DNA from 4 places in the Lysinibacillus sp. BS3 genome. Region 1 is predicted to be linked to each of the others. Evidence: riboswitches for the same ligand, from Rfam matches in the RefSeq annotation. Region 1 holds a riboswitch; each other region holds the start of a gene.

Evidence for each region. Region 1 has a riboswitch for thiamine pyrophosphate ahead of thiM (hydroxyethylthiazole kinase). Riboswitches for the same ligand answer to the same signal wherever they lie in the genome.
Region 2: it holds a riboswitch for thiamine pyrophosphate, as region 1 does, so the genes downstream of both, thiT (energy-coupled thiamine transporter ThiT) here and thiM (hydroxyethylthiazole kinase) in region 1, are expected to answer to the same signal.
Region 3: it holds a riboswitch for thiamine pyrophosphate, as region 1 does, so the genes downstream of both, AAJG31_RS01350 (ABC transporter substrate-binding protein) here and thiM (hydroxyethylthiazole kinase) in region 1, are expected to answer to the same signal.
Region 4: it holds a riboswitch for thiamine pyrophosphate, as region 1 does, so the genes downstream of both, thiC (phosphomethylpyrimidine synthase ThiC) here and thiM (hydroxyethylthiazole kinase) in region 1, are expected to answer to the same signal.

The regions. Positions count from the first base shown of each region.
Region 1 is NZ_CP154860.1:3,955,001-3,960,571, forward strand. Features, by position in the region: gene AAJG31_RS19600 (alpha/beta-type small acid-soluble spore protein) at 1-69, shown strand, start outside; gene thiE (thiamine phosphate synthase) at 139-783, opposite strand; gene thiD (bifunctional hydroxymethylpyrimidine kinase/phosphomethylpyrimidine kinase) at 773-1,597, opposite strand; gene thiM (hydroxyethylthiazole kinase) at 1,585-2,352, opposite strand; TPP riboswitch at 2,436-2,533, opposite strand; gene AAJG31_RS19620 (acyl--CoA ligase) at 2,724-4,307, shown strand; gene sppA (signal peptide peptidase SppA) at 4,493-5,506, shown strand; gene AAJG31_RS19630 (RDD family protein) at 5,519-5,571, shown strand, end outside.
Region 2 is NZ_CP154860.1:3,423,703-3,429,273, reverse strand. Features, by position in the region: gene AAJG31_RS16865 (polyphosphate kinase) at 1-339, opposite strand, end outside; gene AAJG31_RS16860 (hypothetical protein) at 539-1,252, shown strand; gene map (type I methionyl aminopeptidase) at 1,282-2,037, opposite strand; gene thiT (energy-coupled thiamine transporter ThiT) at 2,200-2,760, opposite strand; TPP riboswitch at 2,895-3,002, opposite strand; gene AAJG31_RS16845 (DUF4870 domain-containing protein) at 3,128-3,451, shown strand; gene AAJG31_RS16840 (hypothetical protein) at 3,507-3,629, shown strand; gene AAJG31_RS16835 (SMC family ATPase) at 3,670-5,571, opposite strand, start outside.
Region 3 is NZ_CP154860.1:259,519-265,089, forward strand. Features, by position in the region: gene parE (DNA topoisomerase IV subunit B) at 1-488, shown strand, start outside; gene parC (DNA topoisomerase IV subunit A) at 485-2,923, shown strand; TPP riboswitch at 3,032-3,142, shown strand; gene AAJG31_RS01350 (ABC transporter substrate-binding protein) at 3,296-4,291, shown strand; gene AAJG31_RS01355 (thiamine-binding protein) at 4,293-4,583, shown strand; gene AAJG31_RS01360 (ABC transporter permease) at 4,583-5,356, shown strand; gene AAJG31_RS01365 (ABC transporter ATP-binding protein) at 5,331-5,571, shown strand, end outside.
Region 4 is NZ_CP154860.1:2,494,940-2,500,510, reverse strand. Features, by position in the region: gene AAJG31_RS12325 (S-layer protein) at 1-263, opposite strand, end outside; gene AAJG31_RS12320 (methyl-accepting chemotaxis protein) at 518-2,617, shown strand; gene AAJG31_RS12315 (AEC family transporter) at 2,728-3,657, shown strand; TPP riboswitch at 3,718-3,832, shown strand; gene thiC (phosphomethylpyrimidine synthase ThiC) at 3,973-5,571, shown strand, end outside.

The DNA of each region.
Region 1 (5,571 bases):
GAAATCACTAAACGTCTTGTACAAATGGCAGAATCTCAATTAAAAGGTATGCCAAACAACAACCAATAAATGCTGATTAAGCATTTATAAACTTAAACCAGTGACCGTAAAAGGCACTGGTTTTAGTTTGTTTATTGATCATTTATTTATACGAGATAAGGATCTAAATGTAGCTACTGTATGATCAACATCTTTGCTTTGACAAATAGCTGAAATAACAGCAACACCATCAACCCCCGTTTGAAATACAGAATGTGCATTTGTGAAATTTATTCCACCAATTGCTACAATTGGTAATTCAGGATGTAATGAATGTGCCTCCTGTAAAAAAGATGTACCACATGGTGGTTGTGCATCACTTTTAGAGGATGTTGGAAAGATTGGACCGATACCAACATAATCAGCTTGATGGTTAATAGCTATTTGCAATTCTTCCTCGCAATGGACAGATACACCAAGAATCATATCCCCGATTCTTTTACGTGCTACACTTACAGGTAAATCATCTTGTCCGATATGAACACCATCAGCCCCTAGTCGTATCGCTAGATCAACATCGTCATTAATGATAAAGGGCACATGATAGTGATGACATAGTTTTTGACATTGGCGTGCAAATTGTTCATACGCAAGTCCAGTTAACGCGTGAGGACCTTTTTCACGAAATTGAAACATTGTAATGCCTGCTTGCAAGGCTTTTTCTAGGATATAGATAGGTTGTTCTTGAGGAGGAACATTGCTCGTACCCATAATAAAATAAAGCTCCAAATCCTCACGTTTCATGAATAATCACCTCACAGCCTTCCTTATACTGTTGATAAGCAAAATGATTAGTGGGTCCATGACCATTTCCAATCGATAAATTAAACATAATAGCTAATTGGATAAATTTTTTAGCTTCTATAATGGCATTTTCCAGAGCAAATCCTTGTCCAAGAAAAGCAGTAAGTGCTGCGGAAAATGTACATCCAGTACCATGCGTATTTTTTGTTTGGATTCGTGGAGACTGCAAAGAAAAAGAACGTCCATTTTTGCAAAATACATAATCAATGGCATAAAGTGGATCTGCTAAATGACCACCTTTAATGATGACACATTGTACACCTAGCTGTAACAAGCTTTGAGCTACTTCTTTCATATCTTCAAAATGATGAATAGATCTCCCAGTAAGTGTCTCTGCCTCGGGTATATTGGGCGTAACAACCGTAGCAAGTGGTAATAAAGTTGAGCGTAAGGCATCGATAGCTTCTTGCTGTAATAGGCTTTCCCCACCTTTTGCAATCATCACCGGATCAACAATCAGCGGAATGTTTAGCTCCCTGATCTTGTGTGCAATTGCTTTGATAATTTCTGAGGAATAAAGCATTCCTGTTTTAATCGCAGCGATTGGAAAATCTTCTACTAAGGCCTCTAATTGTTTTTTTATAAAGGAAACGTCAATAGGGCAAACACCTGTTACACCCAAAGTATTTTGAGCAGTTAGAGCAGTAATAACAGAAGTACCGAACACTTCTAATTCCTGAAATGTTTTTAAATCAGCCTGTATACCCGCGCCACCACCACTATCTGAGCCAGCGATTGTTGTTACAATATGCATGAAGCTGCACCATCCTTTGATAAGCGATGTATAGCATTGAGTAAGGCTATTTGAAAATCACCAATGTCTGCAGTAAATGCGGATGCCAGTACACCTGCTTTTTTATAGTAAGTAAGTGTTTCTGTTAATTGTTGGTAAGGATTATGGCTTACACTATAGGCTGCGCCACAAATTGCGCTAAGTAAACAACCTGTACCCGTTACTTCCGTCATTTGTGGATGACCACCAGCGATCCATTGGCTATGCTTGCCATCAGTTATAAAATCGCGTTCTCCTGTGACAATAACAATGCATTGATAGCGTTGAGCCAATGATGTGGCTTCTAATTCCATAGCGATAGTGCCATGACCACTATCAACACCTTTTTGTTGCCAATTTACACCAACTATTGCTGCTAGCTCGCCGAGATTACAGCGAATCACGGCAAAGTGTATGTTTTCCAGTAAGTATTTTACGGTTTCCTTACGATAAGTTGTGGCTCCAACTCCGACAGGATCTAAAATAACAGGAATACCAAGTTTATTGGCTTTTTCACCTGCTAATAACATGGCACTTTTTGTGCGATCATTAAGTGTTCCAATATTAATTAATAATGCTTGAGCAATGGCCACCATCTCCTCTACCTCTTGGTAGTCATCGGCCATTACTGGTGAAGCACCTATCGCTAATAAACCATTTGCTTGAAAATTTGCCACTACATAATTGGTTATACAATGGATAAGTGGTTGCTGTTGACGAATTGTTTGAAAAATCATTGTAGTCCTCCTTTAGGGATGGACGTAAGCATGCAAAAAAGGCTCTTTTTGTGTAAAAATGCACGAAAAGAGCCTTTCATCTGAAAACGATGTTTATTGCTCCCTACGTCAGTATTAACTAACAGGTTCAAAGGGTCAGGTTTTACCTTCTCAACTCTTACGAGTCCCCCTGCAATCTTGCTTTTAGTTGACCAAAATGTACCATACTTTTCATTTGTATTCAATAGCAAGTTTTCCTATAGATAAAATGTGACCGATGCCATATAGGAGGGTATGATAGTTGTCATGACTTTACCGAAATTAAGCACAAACCATTGAAAATGCTGAAAAAAGAGTTTTATAATGTGTCATAACAAAAGGGGGCAATTGCCATGAAAAGACAAGATTTAGTTGCACCAGAATGGTATAACATAGTAGAGGAAATTGAAAAATATGCTCAGGATGCAGCCAAAAATGCTTTAATCATTTATGAAGAAAACCAAGACATCCAATGTATTACATATGCACATTTATTGGAAAAAGCGAATCAAGCAGCACATGTATTCACCAAGCAAGGTTTAAAGAAAGGTGATGTCATTTTAGTAATGGTACCACGTTCGGTTGAAGCATATATTGTGTATATTGCTGCATTGAAAGCGGGTTTAACTATTATTCCAAGTTCTGAGATGTTAAGAACAAAGGATATTGAGTATCGAATTCATCATGCAAATGCTAAAGCAGTTATTGCATTTGAACCCTATATTGAACAGTTCGATAAAGTGGGAAATTTACAAGACATACTGCAATTTGTCATAGGGAATGCACATGAACCTTGGCAGAACATACTTGAAAAAATGAATAATCAACCTACAACCTACATAAATCCTATCCCAACAAAAAGCACAGACAATGCATTTTTAGCCTATACAAGCGGAACAACAGGAAATCCAAAAGCAGCAGTGCATACGCATAGTTGGGGCTATGCTCATTTACGAACAACAGCACCACATTGGTTGGGTGTACAAGAAAATGATATTGTTTGGGCGACTGCAGCACCAGGGTGGCAAAAATGGATTTGGAGTCCATTTCTAGCTACTTTAGGCAGTGGTGCTACTGCATTTGTCTACAAAGGTAAATTTGAAGCAGCTTCTTATTTAGCATTGCTTGAGAGATTCAAAATCAATGTACTATGCTGTACACCAACTGAATATCGTTTTATGGCAGCGCTTGAAAATTTACATGAATATGATTTAAGTGAAATTCGCCAAGCTGTATCAGCTGGTGAGCCATTAAATAGTGAGGTTATTAGAGTATTCTTGGAAACATTCAAATTACAAGTGCGAGATGGCTATGGACAAACGGAAAATACATTATTGGTAGGCACAATGGTAGGGATGGAAGCGAGAGTTGGTTCTATGGGAAAACCTACTCCTGGCAACACTGTTGAAATTATTAATGATTTGGGCAAACCTGTTACAATCGGAGAAGTTGGTGATATTGCTGTTCATCGCGAAACGCCAGCACTCTTTAAAAAATATTTAAATGATCCTGAACGTACAAATTTACAATTTCGTGGGGATTGGTATATTACAGGAGATCGTGCTTATAAAGATGAAGATGGCTACTTTTGGTTTGACGGACGAGGAGACGATGTTATTATTTCCTCAGGCTATACAATTGGCCCTTTTGAAGTAGAGGATGCTTTAATGAAACATCCAACTGTAAAAGAGGCTGCTGTTATAGCGAGCCCTGATAAAGTAAGAGGAAATATTGTCAAAGCATTTATTGTTCTGCGCAATGGTGAAAAAGGTGATGGAGCGCTTATTCAAACACTCCAAAGTCATGTTAAATCATTGACTGCTCCTTATAAATATCCACGTGCTATTGAATTTGTAGAGGAACTACCAAAAACATCTTCTGGGAAAATTAGACGTGTCGAATTACGGCAACAAGAAATCAAACACCTCCAATTATAATATTTCCTAGGAAATAATGTCGAAAATCAAAGTTCATCAAAGGTATGGACTTTGATTTTTTTATTTTTTTTAGGTAAGGTAATATGAGGAAATACATAGCTTAAAGCTTTTTGTGTTTAATTATTGCAAAAAAATGAAACAAATTGGCAAGTCATACGTATTACGTGTTGAGGAGGCGGAAAGACATGAATGTAAAAAGGTGGGTTGCTTTAGTAGTGGCTGGTGTTCTTTTACTATTTTCGTTAGGAATTAATACCATTTTTGCGCTATTTAAAGCAGATTTCCTAGGTAATTTTGATAGCTTAATGGCAGGTAATAGCTTAGATGTATATGAAAATGTCATTGAAGGGGAGAATTTTGATAAGCGAATTGCTTATTTAAAGGTAGATGGAACGATTCAAGATATCGGCTCAAGTACATTGTGGCAACCAGTTGCCTATGATCATCAATTTTTCTTAGAACAATTGGATAATATTTTATATGATGAGTCCATACAGGGTGTTGTTTTAAGCGTTAATTCACCAGGTGGTGGTGTAAAGGAATCTGCAGATATCTATAAAAAGCTACTAAAAATAAAAGAAGAACGACAAATTCCAATTTATGTATCAATGGATTCTATGGCAGCTTCAGGTGGTTATTATATTTCTGCACCAGCAGATAAAATATTTGCCCATCGTGATACAATAACAGGCTCTATTGGTGTCATCATGCAATCAATTAACTATCAAGAGCTGGCTGAAAAAGTAGGAGTCAAATTTGAAACGTTTAAATCGGGAGAGCATAAAGATATGCTAAGTCCAATGCGTGAAGTGACAGCAGAGGAACGTGCAATGATGCAAGATATGATTAATGAAACGTACGAAGAATTTGTAGATATTGTAGAGCAGGGACGTAATATGTCTGAAGCAGAAGTAAAGAAGGTTGCAGATGGTCGTATTCTTGGCGGTACAAAAGCACTTGAAGCAGGGTTAATTGATGAAATTGGTGATGAAGAAGCGGCCATTGCAGCTCTTCGTGAGGATTATGGACTTGAAGATGCAGCTTTATTTGAGTATTCATACGATATGGGTGGCTGGCAATCGTACGTAGGTATGAAAATTGGCTCCATGTTCGGTCCCTCTGCCGAAGAAAAAATGCTAATGAAAATCATGACGGACTATAGCGCTCCGAAAATGATGTATCTATATGGGGAATACTAAGGGGGGAGCACAATGACAAACAATGAAATTGTTATGCAAGGTTCACCCTCATTGGAAAATGGCTT
Region 2 (5,571 bases), 530 kb from region 1:
GCGGCCATACCACGAGCGATCAAAAATAGCGATTTGCCCATGTTGAGGCAATTTTCTCCAAAATCGTTGTAAATAATTGTAGCGTAATTCATGAGCTTGAGGAGCAGAAATAGGATGTACAACATAACCGCGGGGATCGACACGTTCGATTAATCGTTTAATAGCGCCACCTTTACCAGCTGCATCCATTCCTTCAAATACCAAGATCAAGCCAATCTTGTTTTTTAATAAAAATTGTTGTGCGTTCAACATTTCATATTGGAGTACTTTTAATTTCTTTTTATACATCTTTTTGTCTAGTTCAACAGTTAGATCTAGATTTTTCAAATTTTGTGTCATGAAACTTCACTCCTTTTATTTGGCTATTCTTATTGTACTAAAGAAATATATGGATGCCTATCAGACATGGTAAATTGTAGGTATTAATGGTAAAACAACACGATACATTGTTGGAAATTTCCGTTATAATAAAAAAAGTGACAGTACTATACTTATTTGTCTTTTCCCTATACAATCTAACACGAAGGGAGAGGAAAACATGCCTCGGTTTATCTTGATGACAATCTCTTATCTTGTCTCAATCATCCTAACCTTTTCATCCTTTTTCGTGAACATCAACGGTCAATCTTCGCTAGAAATCGCTAATCGTTTTTCTGTTGTATTTGCACCAGTTAGTGTAAGTCATGTAATTTGGATTATCATTTATTTTTTACTCGGTTATTGGTTAGTTATGAACATGAAAAAGACAACTTTGAAACAGTCTGCGCTTTTTAGTTGCATAAATATATTACAAGCATTGACGATATATGTCTGGCACCATGAGTTATTTATTGTTTCTCTTGGCATTACATTACTCTTAGTCTTGTATTTGTTTATGTTGTATAATACGTACCCTCTTCAGGACAAATCCTTGTTTGGTCGTATTCCTTTCTCTATTTATTTAGCATGGATGACATTTATTTTTATCACAAATACAAGCTTTACGTTAACGGCTTATGGTTGGAACGGCTTTGGTCTTAGTACGCCTCTTTGGGCAGTGATTTTACTTACTTTAGGAGGAGCCATTGCGCTACATATCCGTTTCCATCACTTTGATGTTATGTATCCAAGTGTTTTTATTTGGGCTTATATTGGAATCGCCATACATAATGGTTTTGATGAGCTACTTGTTACTACAGCCGCTTTATTTTTATGCGGTGTTCTCTTTGTTGGCATTTTATTTATTAAAAAAAATCCTGCCTACCAAAAATAAATTGGTTAGCAGGATTTTTTCATTACATCCTATTCTTCGTCTAATGACGTTAAGATAATTGGTTTATCTTTTGTTACAATGACTGAATGTTCGATTTGAGCTACAAGTGATTTATCAGGCGTCACGAATGTCCAGCCATCACCTGCTTCTACGATATGCTCTGCCTTTGCTGAGATAAATGGCTCAACCGCAAGGACCATACCTTCTTTCATAATAGTAGAATCCCATGCATCGTAATAATTTAAAATATGGTTTGGTTCATCATGTAAAGATTGACCTAAGCCATGACCTGTTAAATTCATAATAACAGTTAACCCATTAGCATTTGCCTCGCGTTCAACAGCTTTACCAATTTGATTTAATTTAGATCCAGCCTTTACCTTTGTCATTGCTCGATCAAAGGCACTTTTAGCAACACGGCAAAGCTTTTCTTTGTCCTCATAGCCATCACCCACAACAAATGAAATACCTGTGTCAGCAAAATAGCCATTTAAAGAGCCTGAAACATCAATATTTACGATATCTCCCTCTTGAATAACACGCTTTCCTGGAATACCATGTGCTACTTCTTCATTGACGCTAATACATGTATACCCTGGAAAATCATATTCTCCCTTTGGTCCTGAAATAGCGCCAGCCTCTGCAAACATGCGACCAGCAATTTCATCAAGCTCAAGTGTTGTAACACCTGGTTTTGTGGCAGCTTTCATTGCTTCGCGAATTTCAGCACAAATGCGTCCTATTTTTTTAAAAGCTTCAATCTCTTCTTGCGTTTTTACAATCATGTATAACGTCCCTTTCATCTAATATCTATTCTTTAATATAACATAACTTTTTATGCGTATAACGATAAACGCTTTAAATATTGTATGCTTTCCTACTTTGCAAAGTGCTAAAAGAGTTATTCACGACAAAAAAGTCCCTCCACTCATGTGAAGGGACTAGCATTAAGCTTTTCTTTGCATTAATTGGGGAGCGGCTGTAAATAAAAGAACACCAACGATAGCCGTTAAAATGGTTGCTGGTAGCATATATGTACCATTGTAGATGATGGAATAGATCCATGCATTTTGGTCACCCGCATATTCGGCAAAAAATACAGCACCAGCGATTGTATGTGCTGTGTATCGTAAGAAGCCTGCGAAAACGGTACCTATGATTATATAAAGTGCCATTTTTGTTTTGTTCATATGTTTAGCAGCGTCTAACACTGGTCCACGTACAACCGCCGCTAATCCTACAACAGTAAAAGCAACACCATAATCTAGTAATCCTTGTAGCCAGTGCACGATATAAGAACCAAACATTGTTTGCATAACACCCACAAGTAGTCCCGTAGTAAGACCAGCTACTAAGCCCCAGCGAAATGCTATTAACATAATCGGTACCATAACAAGACTAACTGAGCCGCCTTGTGCCCATACTTTAAAGGAAACCTGATCCAGTACGAGACCTATCGCTGCAAAAATCGCAATCTCCACTAGCATTAATAGTCTTTTTTTGTCCATACATATTCTCTCCTTTGTTCCGATGTAGGATACAAGAGCAGGAATAGAAAAGCGCTGATATGTCTCTTTCTGACACCTTTTTTCCTTTACGGACGAAAAAACGATGTCAGGACAGAGCCTCACATCGTACAAGTGTCGGTTTCTATCCACATCCCTACGCAAGCGTTAACTTACAGGTTCGAAGAGTCAAGGCATTACGTGCCCAGTCTCAGCTGACATCATCAGCTCCCCTTGTGGTCGTTACATCTGAATTTATTTGAACACTCTCATTGTACGCAAAGGATTGAAGGATTACAACCTTCCATACATCATTTTTTTGAAACTTTGCTGTTTTTCATGCGTAAATATTTAAAAAGGAGGTACAACTATGGAGAATCAAAAAATTTTAGCTGCCTTTAGTTATCTTAGTATTTTCTTCGCCCCTTTTATCGTTCCATTAATTGTATATTTCGTGACTAAAGATAGTGATGTAAAAAAACATTCGATTCGTGCACTTGTCTCTCATTTAGTTCCTTTTGTTTTTGGCATCCTGTTCTTTATTGTCTTTGTTTTTTCCACATTTAGTTTAGATCCAACCTCCAGTAATAATACAGTGATGATTATTTGGTTTGTTTCATTCGCCATCTATGCTCTCGTCTCACTAGGTATTGTGATTTGGAATATAATTCAGGCTGTTCGTGTTATCCGTTAATGTTTTATTTTTAAGTGAAACAGGTAGTAGTAATTGTAAAAGGAGCTGTTTTGGGATGAAAGTATCAAACGTTGTAAAAACTGCCGTTAAGTTAGCACCTATTGTTATTCCTATCGTAAAAAAAGTAATGGCTGCAAAAAAGGGCACAACGCCTACAACCACAACTCGAAAAAAATAAAACGGAGGCGTATTCCTTTTAGAGGAAATACGCCTTCGTTTTATTTCACTTCAAAATGGGTTTGACTATGGCCATTTAATGTTTTTTCCACATGTAAAACTGCTGGCATCGCAGATTTCAATTCAGGCACATGCGAAATAACGCCAATCATACGACCAGAATCCTGCAAATCAATTAATGTATCGATTGCTTTATTTAGTGATTCCTCATCGAGCGAGCCAAAGCCCTCATCAATAAACATCGTTTCAATATGAATATTACCTTGGTAGCTTTGAATCACATCTGCCATCCCCAATGCAAGGCTCAACGAAGCATTAAACTTTTCGCCACCTGATAAAGTTTTGACATCTCGTAATTGATCTGTATAAGCATCATAAACATCAAGACCAAGGCCACTTTGCTTCGCATGCTTTTCTAATCTATCTGAACGTCTAAGCTCAAATTGACCGTTTGATAAATGATACAGACGTATATTGGCAGCTTCTGTAATTTGATCTAAGTAGTTAATTTGTATATAACGCTCAAAGGATAGCTTTTTCGAATTTTGTCCATTTAATAATCCATAGAGCTCCTTTACTCGTCCTGCTTCTTGTTCAAGTAAATGAAGCTCTTTCGCTATTTCTTCCACCCTTTCACTAAAGCCTTGGCATGCTTGTATAAAGCCATTCATCTGTTGCAAACGTTTAAATGCTTCCTCATAGGAAATTCGCTGCTGTTCTACTCTTGCTTCCATCGCCTCTAAATCTTGCTTCTCTTTTCCTTGAAGGTATGTAGCCCCTTCGGTAATCTGAATTTGCAACGTGTGTACTTGTAAAGCATAGTCGCTACATGCTTTTCGAAGTGCATCCAATTGTATGGCACTCCGTTTAGCAGTTGCATAAGCCTCATAGCTTTCGAAACCTATTTCTTGCATATCTGCTGAAAATTGCTGAAGCTTTTCATTCATTTTAAGCTGTAATTCCTCAAAGGACTGTTTGGCAATTTCTACAGTTAGTGTTGCATTGCTAGCTGCTTCCTTTGCTGCATGCAAATTTTCTTGACTCACTTGCCAACTTTTTTGAAGCTCTTCTTTCTGTTTACTAACTTCATTTAGTTGTTGCTTTAATTGCTGTAAAGTTGGTAAATTAGGGGGCATCTGCTTAAGTTGTTCGTCTACAACCGCTTGTAATTTTGTCCATTCTTTTATCTGCTCTGCTAAATATTGCTCTAGCTTCATATGCTTATTTCGTAGCTGCTCTATTCGGTCATGCTGATGCTTTATTTTTAATCGCACATCAGCTAATTGATGTTGAATAATTTTTAATGCAGCAAGCTCTTGTTCCACTTCATGTAGAGTAGCGGTGATCTGTGGTTGGTCTTCTTGTTTAATATGCTGAGCCTCGAGTTGTCGCCATGTATCTTGAAGAAGTTGCTGCGCTGATGCTAAAAATGCCTCTTTCTCTAAATACTTACGCTCGTCTGATGATGCCTTCGCTCTTAATGCTTCCACTTGAGCAAGCTCAATAACTTCCAGTTGCTCATTGTGTGCTTTCTGATGTGTCATACTACCACAAACAGGACAGGGTTCTCCTTCCTTCAGTTGTTCTGCTAAAATACTAGCTTGACTCGTCAGCCATCGTTGCTGCAAAAGTTGAAGTGCCTCTTTACTTTCTTGATAGAGACTTTCTGAAGCAACTACATCCTGCTTAGCTAAATCTACGGCATGTTTATATTTATCCGCTTGCTTGATTAAAGCAACCTGTTCCCGTAGTTTCGGTAATTGTTCTAAATAGCTTTCATAGGGTTCAACCTGTTTTTCATAGCCTTCTAATGATTGAGAAAAATGCTGTAATTGCTCTTGTTCATTTTCCAAAAGTTTGACGTTATCATTTACTGCTCGTTTTGCATTTTCAGCATATTGCTCCGCTATTTGCAGCTGCTGTATATTGTTTTCATAGGCTTC
Region 3 (5,571 bases), 1.0 Mb from region 1:
ATAAAGTAGTCATCATGACCGATGCGGATACAGATGGGGCACATATTCAAGTCTTGCTATTAACATTCTTCTATCGTTATATGCGTCCGCTCATTGAGTCTGGGAAAGTCTATATCGCACTACCGCCGCTTTATAAAGTATCAAGAGGTACAGGGAAAAAAGAAGTCATTGAATATGCTTGGACAGAAAGTGATTTACAAAAGGCCATCAAGAAGGTTGGAAAGGGTTACATATTACAGCGCTATAAAGGTCTTGGTGAGATGAATGCAGACCAACTGTGGGACACAACGATGAACCCTGAAACACGGACATTGATTCGTGTCACAATCGAGGATGGTGCACGAGCGGAGAGACGTGTCACGACGTTAATGGGTGATAAGGTGGAACCACGTCGTAAATGGATCGAAGCCAATGTAGACTTCGGTATGGAGGATGATTCTAACATTTTAGAGAATGAATTCATCCAACAAGAGGAGGACCAAGCATGAGTAGTACAGAAAAGTTTCAAGATTTACCGTTAGAAGAAGTAATGGGTGACCGTTTTGGTCGCTATAGTAAATATATTATTCAAGACCGCGCGTTGCCTGATGCACGTGACGGTCTTAAACCAGTACAGCGCCGTATTTTATATGCGATGTTTACGGAAGGCAACACACATGATAAGCCGTTCCGTAAATCCGCAAAAACAGTGGGTAACGTAATTGGTAACTATCATCCGCACGGCGATAGCTCTGTGTATGAAGCGATGGTACGGATGAGTCAGGACTGGAAGGCACGTCATATGCTTATTGAGATGCACGGGAACAATGGCTCGGTAGATGGCGATCCTCCAGCTGCAATGCGTTATACAGAGGCGAGACTATCAGCTATTGCCGCTGAAATGCTACGAGATATTGGCAAGAAAACGGTTGAATTTGTGCCAAACTTTGATGATCAGGATATGGAGCCAACTGTATTACCAGCACGTTTTCCTAACCTTTTAGTCAATGGCTCTACAGGAATTTCCGCTGGTTATGCGACAGATATTCCGCCACATGCCTTAGATGAAGTACTGGATGCTGTGTTGATGCGCTTAGACAAGCCTAATGTTACTGTAGATGAATTGATGACGGTGATTAAAGGACCTGATTTCCCAACGGGTGGAATCATTCAAGGTGTTGATGGCATTAAAAAGGCGTATGAAACAGGTCGTGGTAAAATCATCGTCCGTGCACAAGCAGTTGTTGAACCAATCAAGGGTGGTAAAGAGCAAATTGTTATCACTGAGTTACCATATGATGTAAATAAAGCGAATCTTGTGAAAAAAATTGATGAGCAACGTGTAGATAAACGATTAGAAGGCATTGCGGAAATTCGTGATGAATCAGACCGTACTGGCTTACGTGTCGTAATTGAGCTGAAAAAGGATGTACCAGGACAAGGAATTTTACAGTACTTGTTTAAAACAACTGATTTACAGGTAGCTTATAATTTTAATATGATTGCCATTCATAATCGTCGTCCAACGATGATGACATTGCCATTATTGCTAGATGCGTATATTGCCCATCAAAAAGAAGTGGTAACAAACCGTTCCATTTATGATTTACAAAAGGCAAAGGATCGTTCTCATATTGTAGATGGATTAATCAAAGCTCTTTCCATTTTAGATGAAGTCATTGCGACGATCCGTTCTTCTAATGATAAGAAGGATGCGAAGCTTAATTTACAAGCAAAGTTTGATTTTACAGAGGTACAAGCAGAGGCCATTGTAAGCCTGCAATTATATCGTTTAACGAATACGGATATTACAGAGCTACGTCAGGAACAGGACGAGTTAAATAAGCTAATTGCGAAGCTAGAGGGGATTCTGCAAAGTGAGGCAAAGCTAGTGCGTGTTATTAAACAAGAGTTGCTAGATATTAAGAAACGCTTTACAGAGCCTCGCCGCTCGAAGATTGAGCAAGAAATTGAAGAAATTAAAATTACATTGGATGTCCTTGTGCCAAGTGAAGAGGTTGTCGTAACAGTAACGAAGGATGGTTATATTAAACGTACATCCACACGTTCTCATGCCGCTTCAAACGGGCAAGATTTTGCCATGAAGGATTCAGATTATTTATTGTATGAAGCAAACTTGAATACACAGCACCATCTACTGCTTTTCACAAATCGAGGCAATTATATTTATCAGCCTGTTCATGAGCTGCCTGATATACGCTGGAAGGATCTCGGCCAGCATATTTCAAGTATTGTACCAACAGGGGAAGATGAATCGATTATTGCGGTTTATGGTTTCGAAACATTTGACCAGCCAAATACGTATGTCTTCACAGCCACAAAAGATGGCCAAATTAAGCGCTCACCACTCGCAGACTATGCGGTAACGCGTTATTCAAAGCCAATTAAAACGATGAATGTCAAGGCTGGTGATGCGATGATCTATGCATCATTTGTAACAGATGACGTGGAGCTGATGCTCACAACGGATACAGCCTATGCGATTCGTTTCCCTATGGAGGAGTTACCAGTTACAGGTGTGAAAACAGGCGGTGTGAAAGGGATCACACTAAAAGATGGAGAAGCCTTAGTTGGAGTCAATGTATTACAGCCTGATGTTACCCACTATGTAGTGATTGTGACACAGCGTGGGGCCGTGAAGAAAATGAATGTCGCTGAAGTTGAAGTAGCAAGTCGTGCAAAACGTGGACTAAAAGTATTAACAGAGTTAAAAGCAAACCCTCACCGAATTGTGGCAGTTGTTCAAGCAACAGACGAGGAGCAGGTTGTGATTGAAACTGAAAAAGGTGTTCAAGAGATGATTGACGTACAAGCATTGTCTCGTGCGGATCGCCATTCCAATGGTTCATTTAAAGTGGATATTGCAACAGATGGAGCAATTTCTCATGTTGTAACAGCCAAAAAAGAACAGAAACCAAGCTAAAAGCATGCCCAGCCTCTTAGGAGCGCTGGGCTTTAAGCTCTATTCAAAAATAGCACCTTGTCATTTAAGTGAAACTATGGGTATAATAATCATCGAAAAGTTCATAGCGAAAGAATGTAGGGGGGCTAGTAATTGCTAGCTGAGATTGTGTCCGGTAGACGCTGACCCTTTGAACCTGATTTGGCTCGTACCAGCGTAGGGAACATCTATTCAAAAAGCAAAGTTTTGAAGATTGATTGCAATACGTCTGGGAGGAATCCTAGGCGTTTTTTTATGTTTTCAAGCAACAGCTTGCCAACATTGTATACGCTTTCTTCTGGTGACAACATTCATTCATGAACACTTTCATATTACAAACTGGGAGGCTTTCGCATGAAAAAATGGTTTTTTATTTTATTGGCAGCACTATTGACATTAGTAGGCTGTAGTGACAAGGATGACAAGCAGACTGCAGACAAGCTGAAAAAGGTGTCTGTGGTACTGGATTGGACGCCGAATACAAATCATACAGGACTATATGTTGCCAAAAAACTCGGTTATTTTGAGGAACAGGGTTTAGATGTTGATATTATTATGCCTGGTGAGGCGGGCGCAGATCAGCTTGTTGCTTCTGGAAAGGCGGATTTTGGCGTGAGCTATCAGGAAGGCATAACACAGGCACGAGTACAGGATGTGCCGCTGGTCTCCATCGCAGCAATTATACAGCATAATACATCTGGCTTTGCTTCTATTGCTTCGAAGGGCATTACATCGCCAAAGGATTTTGAAGGTAAAACCTATGGTGGTTGGGGCGCGCCATTAGAGCAAGCCGTTTTACAATCACTCATGCAAAAAGAAAAGGCAGATATTAATAAGCTAGATATCGTCAATGCAGGGGATTTAGATTTCTTCACAATGATGGAAAAAGATATAGATTTTGCTTGGATTTATTATGCATGGACTGGGATTGAGGCTGAGCTGCGTGGGGAAAAGATTAATATGCTATATCTTACAGATTATAGTGATCAATTGGATTATTATACGCCAGTTTTAGCTACAAATGAAAAAATGATACAGGACAACCCGGATGTAGTCAAAGCCTTTGTGGCAGCTGCATCGAAGGGCTATGAATACGCAATTGAAAACCCAAGTGAAGCGGCTGATATTTTAATCGAAGCGGCACCTGATTTAGATCAAGCATTAGTGCATAAAAGTCAGGAATGGCTGGCTGATAAATATCAGGATGATGCCAAGCAATGGGGAGAGCAAAAGCTTTCTGTGTGGGAAAATTACGCGAAATGGATGTCTAGCAATCAAGTACTAGAGGGCGAATTTGATGCGAAAAAAGCCTTTACTAATGATTTCTTACCTAAAAAGGAGGCCAAATAAGATGGCAAATTCATTAATCAGTGTACAAATCATTCCGAAGACAGAGAAATATGAAGATGTTATACCATATGTCGATGCAGCAATTGCGGTGATCGATGCTTCTGGGGTGAAATATGAGGTACATCCATTGGAAACAACGATGGAGGGTGAGCTTTCAACATTGCTCCAAATCATTGAAAAAATGAATGAGAAGATGATTGAACTTGGTGCCATTAATGTCATTACACAAGTGAAAATTTTATATCAGCCAACGGGTATTACGATGGAGACATTAACGGGGAAATATCAGTAATGAAACGTGCATTACAGAAGGGAAGGACGATAATTTTTATCGCCTTCCTCTTGTTCATATGGGAACTAATCGTGCAGTTTGCTGAAGTTCCTCATTGGTTAGTACCCGCACCAAGTAGTATTTTGTCGGTAGCCATCCAGTCGTATCAAACCTTTCTACCACATGCATTCGCTACAGTACAATTAGCTCTACTAGGTTTGGCCATTGGCATCGCTTGTGGGCTAACGGTGGCAATAGTGTTGCATCGATTTACATTTATTCGAGAACTGTTTTATCCAATTCTTATTATGTCGCAGAATGTTCCTATTCTTGTCTTGGCACCGCTCCTTATTATTTGGTTTGGCTTTGGCTTATTACCGAAGCTTATCATTATTTGTCTTGTGTGCTTTTTCCCGATAGTCATTGCAGCGATGGATGGATTTAGACAAACAGCTCCAGAATTAAAGCATTATTTTGCCATGATTGGTGCTACAAGGGCACAAACCTTTTGGAAGCTGGAATGGCCTTATGCCTATCCTGCTATTTTTTCAGGCATTAAAATTGCGGCTACATATAGTGTGATGGGTGCTGTGATTGCGGAATGGCTTGGTGCAAAAAAGGGTATTGGTGTTTACATGACCCTAGCCCAATCCTCCTTCCGTACGGATCGCGTATTTGTGGCAATTTTTGCGATTGTTCTCTTGAGCTTACTATTGTTTAGTGGTATTCGTTTAATTGAAAAATTCATGGTGAAGGGAAGAGGCTATCATGCTCAGCATTCAAAACATCGCTAAATCCTTCGATGCGCTCAAAGTCCTTGATCAACTTTCTTTTGACGTCAAGGATGGAGAGTTTGTGGCCATCGTGGGTCCTTCAGGCAGTGGTAAAAGTACACTTTTTCAATTAATTGGTGGTGTTTCGCCAATTGATCAAGGAGCCATTTTATTGAATGGAGAGGATATCCAACAAAAAAAAGGAACGATTGGCTATATGCCACAGCAGCCATGTC
Region 4 (5,571 bases), 1.5 Mb from region 1:
GTTAATGCTGTTTTATTTGAAGTATCAAATAGGGGCTTTAATGCCGATTGAATTCTAAATGTGCCGTTAGATGTTATGACAGTATCTTTTGTAATGTTTTTGATCGTTACGGATTCACCTATTACTTTTTTTGCTGCTGCTACATGTGTCTCATATGAATTTGATTGAATTTGAGATGATGCGGCATTGGCAGTAGACATTGGTAATACTAGTGTCGCTGTAATAGCCGTGGCCATTAATGTTGATAGCGCTTTATTTTTCATGTAAGTCACTCCAATCATTCTATTTAATAGTTAATATATCATATTCTTCTATAATTTAGAATTCGAAGAGGATGTTTTACTATGAATCTCAATTCAAATAAGTCATTAGGCCCTTATATTGAAAAATAAATGTTTGGTGAAGTATCGGTATTTTTCTCTATAATTCTGTAAATTTTCTACTTTATTCGCTAAATATTTTATTGTGATACAATCATCCATCCATTATTATTAGTATAAAAGTGGGGGTGTTAGTTATGAAAAAATCAAGAGGAATTGCCTTAAAACTTTCTTCCCTTATAATAGGATTATTTCTCATTTTATTTTTATCCTATACTGTCATAACGGGAATTATTATAAAAAAGCAAAGTGTTGAAGACGCAGAGCATGGAACATTACAATCGGCTGAATCTTCTGCAGCTATTATGAGTGAAAGATTTAAGAAAGCCAATACGACATTACAAACAACAAAGCGTATCATAGAAAGCATGGAGAAGAATAATACGTTGTCTACCAAGGGTGTCATAGACGTAATGGAAAACAATTTAGCTAGCAATAATGACATTCTTGGAGTAGGAGCAATCTTTGAGCAAGATTCTATTATTTTAGAACCAACTGAAGCTGCTTTAGTAGATACTAAAAAACGTTTTATCCCTTATTTAAGTAAGAACGGAAATGATATCTCGACTGCTCTAATCGAAGGTATTGATGATAAGAGTATTTCTGAATGGTATTGGGTACCAAAAGAAGATAGACGTGCAGTTTTGACAGAGCCCTATGATTATAATGTAAACGGCCAATCCGTATTAATGACAACCATTTCAGTGCCATTAATCAATGCTTCCGGGACATTTTTCGGTGTATTGACTGCCGATGTATCAATAGATTTTTTAAATGATTTAACAAAATCGAATGCCCCAGAAGGCGGTTATGCGGCAATTATTACGAATAAAGGTGTGCTAACAGCTAACAGTTTTGGTGATGAGCTAGTTGGGCGCAATATGCAAGAGGATCCTACTTGGACAAGTATTAGTAAGACAATGGAAAATGGTGAACTAACAAGTATGTACGTTGACTCTAATCAACTGAAGGAAAAGGCCTATAATGTTTTTGCTCCAATGATTTTAGAGGGTATTGACGAAACATGGACTGTTCAAGTCGTGTTAGCTGAATCAAAGATTCTAGAAACATATAATCATGTATTTGTATTTACGATTATTGCTTCCATTATTATGGTGGTTTTGATGACAGCTGCAAGTGTGTTATTCATCTATAAACAATTAAAACCACTTAAATTTTTACGTGCATCGATTGAAACTGCAGCCGAAGGGGATTTAACACAAAAGGTAGAAGAGCGATATATTAAGCCTGATGAAATTGGTGCAGTTGCTGTGGCCTATAATAATATGTTAGATAAAACCAATAGTGCGATTCAAACTGTACTAAATTCCACGAGGTTATTGAACCAATCTTCTAATCAGGTAAATGAGGCATTTAATGAGGTAGTTGCTTCTAGTCAGGAGGTTTCCGTAGCTATCAACGAGATTGCACAAGGAGCTTCGAAGCAATCAGAGGATACAGAAGAAACAAATTATCGAATGATGGATTTATCAGATCAGATTGATGCTATTACGGCTCTTTCTAATGAAATGGATGAGCTATCTCATAAAACAGGTGTAACAACGGAAAAAGGATTGCATGAGGTTGAAAGTTTAAGAGAACGTAATATGGAGACCAATGAAGTGAATGGGCGTATCCAGCAGCAAATGGAATCATTAGCTTCTAATATTGCCAATATTAATCAGATTATTGCTTCGATTCAAAGCATTACCGAGCAGACTAATCTGCTAGCTTTAAATGCAAGTATTGAGGCTGCACGTGCTGGTGAACATGGTAAAGGATTTGCTGTAGTTGCAGAGGAAGTTAGAAAGCTAGCAGAACAATCTAAGAATGAAACAGAAATTATTAAGAGTACAGTAGAAAGTATTCTTGAAAATTCTCAGCAGACGGTTGCTGTGATTGCATCTAATGCAGATTTAATGCAATCTCAAAATGAGTCCGTACAAAGCACGCAACTAGCATTTAAAGATAGCAGTGATTTGTCGGGTTCAATTGCAAATTCTATTAGTGATTTAATGAATAAACTATCTAGCATGTTAGAGCATAAAAATCAGGCAATCATGGCTATCCAAAGTATTTCGGCTATTTCAGAGCAAACAGCAGCCTCTGCGGAACAAGTAAGTGCTTCTGCAATGGATCAACAAGTAGAATTACAAAAAGTAGCAGAGTCTATTCAAAATATGAACGATATTTCAAACGAGCTACAAGAAGTTGTAAACCGATTTAAGCTTGCTTAAAAAGAAAGGCTGCCTTCAATATAGAGGCAGTCTTCTTTATGGTGAAAGCCGGAGAAATTGACCTAGAAGGAATTCAACACTACTATTAACACTGGAAGGGGGACATTGATATGATGTATCTCGGAATGATTTTCTTTCAAATTGTTGTACCTATTTTAGTGTTACTTGTAATAGGCGCTATACTACAAAAGAAATTTCGCTTTAATTTAAAAGCATTGTCTCAGCTTATTACATATTGCTTTATGCCAGCAGCTGTTTTTGTAAATTTATATGAAACACATGTGGAATTAACTGTACTGGGAGAGGTCGGATTATTTATTGTACTCTTTATCGGTAGTCAAATGATACTCAGTCACTTTATGGCAAAAGGGTTAGGTTTAGCTAGAACAGAGGCAGCTGTCTTTAAAAATAGTGTTGTGCTCATTAACTCGGGTAATTACGGTATTCCAGTGGCTCAAATGATATTTGCCACGCAACCTATTGGAGTAGCCATTCAGGTCATGCTCGTAATCTTTCAAAATATGACTACGTATACATATGGTTTATACAATTTAATTTCTTCTACAAAGTCAGGTATGACAATCATCAAGGATTTCTTTAAAATGCCTATTATTCATGCGCTTATTATAGGTGTCGCTATGAATTATTTTGATATCGGTATTCCACAGTTTATCAAAATACCAGTAGAACATGTGGCAGATGGATTTATTGCTGTGGCTCTAATTACTTTAGGTGCGCAATTATCACAATTAGAGATGAAATCAATGTTTAATAAAACCGTCTTTATCAGCTGTTTTACGCGATTAATTATTGGACCATCTGTTGCATTGGCCATTATTTATATATTGGGATTAGATGGAGTCGTCGCACAATCACTGTTTATAGCTAGTGCTTTTCCAACATCCCGCAATAGTTCTAGTCTAGCATTGGAATATGATGTAGAATCAGCAACAGCCGCGCAAGCTGTTTTATTTTCAACCATTGTAAGCTGTATAACTGTAACCATTGTGATCTATTTTGCAGAAGTATTATTTACCTAGTAAGATAAAAAATAACTTCCATCTCTTAGTATTATCTGCTACACTAGCATCAAACTAAATAGTATTAACTAGGGGAGTCTGATGAGTCAGGCTGAGAGGGAAACGCTACGAAGTTTCTTGACCCTTTGGACCTGATCTGGCTCATACCAGCGTGGGAAAGTTAAGAAGCTATTGCAGAGTATGCAATCAATAGACCTTTACATTCGTGGCCGGATCCAAATAATTATTTTGGATTCGGCCTTTATTTTTTGGATTGTTGGGGTGAGCTAGAATCGGTCCTTATATCAAAATAAATTTAAGGGAGAGAAGTAGCTCATGTCAGCAATTAGTGAAAAGAATATTACCATTATGTCCAGCTTTGAAGGAAGCAAAAAAGTATATGTGGAAGGATCACGCCCAGATATTCTAGTACCTATGCGAGAAATTGCATTAAGTCCGACAACAGGCAGTTTTGGAAATGAAGAAAATGCTCCTATTCGAGTATATGATACGAGTGGGCCCTATACAGATCCAGCCTACCAAGTAGATATTACGAAAGGTTTACCTGCCTTACGAAATGCATGGATTCAAGAGCGAGGGGATGTAGAAGCATATGAGGGACGCTCCATTAAACCGGAGGATAATGGCTTTCGTCATGTTGATGACCCGCGTATTCAAGAAAATGTCTTCCCTGAGTTGGCGAGAAAGCCTTTGCGTGCTAAAAAAGGTAAAAATGTGACACAGCTTCACTATGCACGAAAGGGAATTATAACGCCTGAAATGGAGTTTGTAGCGATTCGTGAAAATATGGATCCTGAATTTGTACGTTCAGAAATTGCAGCTGGGCGTGCTATAATGCCTTCTAATATTAATCACCCTGAGGCAGAGCCAATGATTATTGGGCGTAATTTTCATGTAAAGATCAATGCGAATATCGGGAATTCTGCTGTATCTTCTTCCATTGCAGAAGAAGTTGAGAAAATGACCTGGGCAACTCGATGGGGCGCAGATAATATTATGGATTTATCGACTGGTAAACATATTCATACAACTAGAGAATGGATTATTCGAAATGCGGCAGTACCAGTGGGAACAGTGCCAATTTATCAGGCTTTAGAAAAGGTAAATGGTGTAGCAGAGGATTTAACGTGGGAGGTTTATCGTGATACTCTCATTGAACAAGCTGAGCAGGGTGTGGATTACTTCACCATTCATGCAGGTGTCCTTTTACGCTATGTACCACTAACAGCAAATCGTGTGACAGGTATTGTATCTCGAGGTGGCTCTATCATGGCACAGTGGTGTTTATATCATCATCAAGAGAATTTCCTGTATACACACTTTGAGGAAATCTGTGAAATTATGAAAGCCTATGATGTTGCTTTTTCCTTAGGTGATGGTTTACGCCCAGGCTCAATTGCAGATGCCAATGATGAGGCACAATTTGCAGAGCTTGAAACACTAGGCGAGCTAACACAGATTGCTTGGCAGCATGATGTTCAGGTAATGGTTGAGGGACCAGGTCATGTACCAATGCATTTGATTAAAGAAAACATGGACAAGCAATTAGAGGTTTGTAAGGAAGCTCCCTTCTATACATTAGGACCACTCACAACAGATATTGCTCCAGGTTATGACCACATTACATCAGCCATTGGGGCAGCCATGATTGGCTGGTTTGGTACAGCGATGCTTTGTTATGTGACACCGAAAGAGCATCTTGGTTTACCGAATCGCGAGGACGTTCGTGTGGGCGTTATCACTTATAAAATTGCTGCACATGCTGCTGATTTAGCAAAAGGTCATCCAGGTGCACAACAACGAGACGATGCACTGTCTAAAGCGCGCTTTGAGTTCCGTTGGCGTGATCAATTCAATCTGTCACTAGATCCCGAGCGTGCAGTGGAATATCATGATGAGACACTGCCAGCAGAG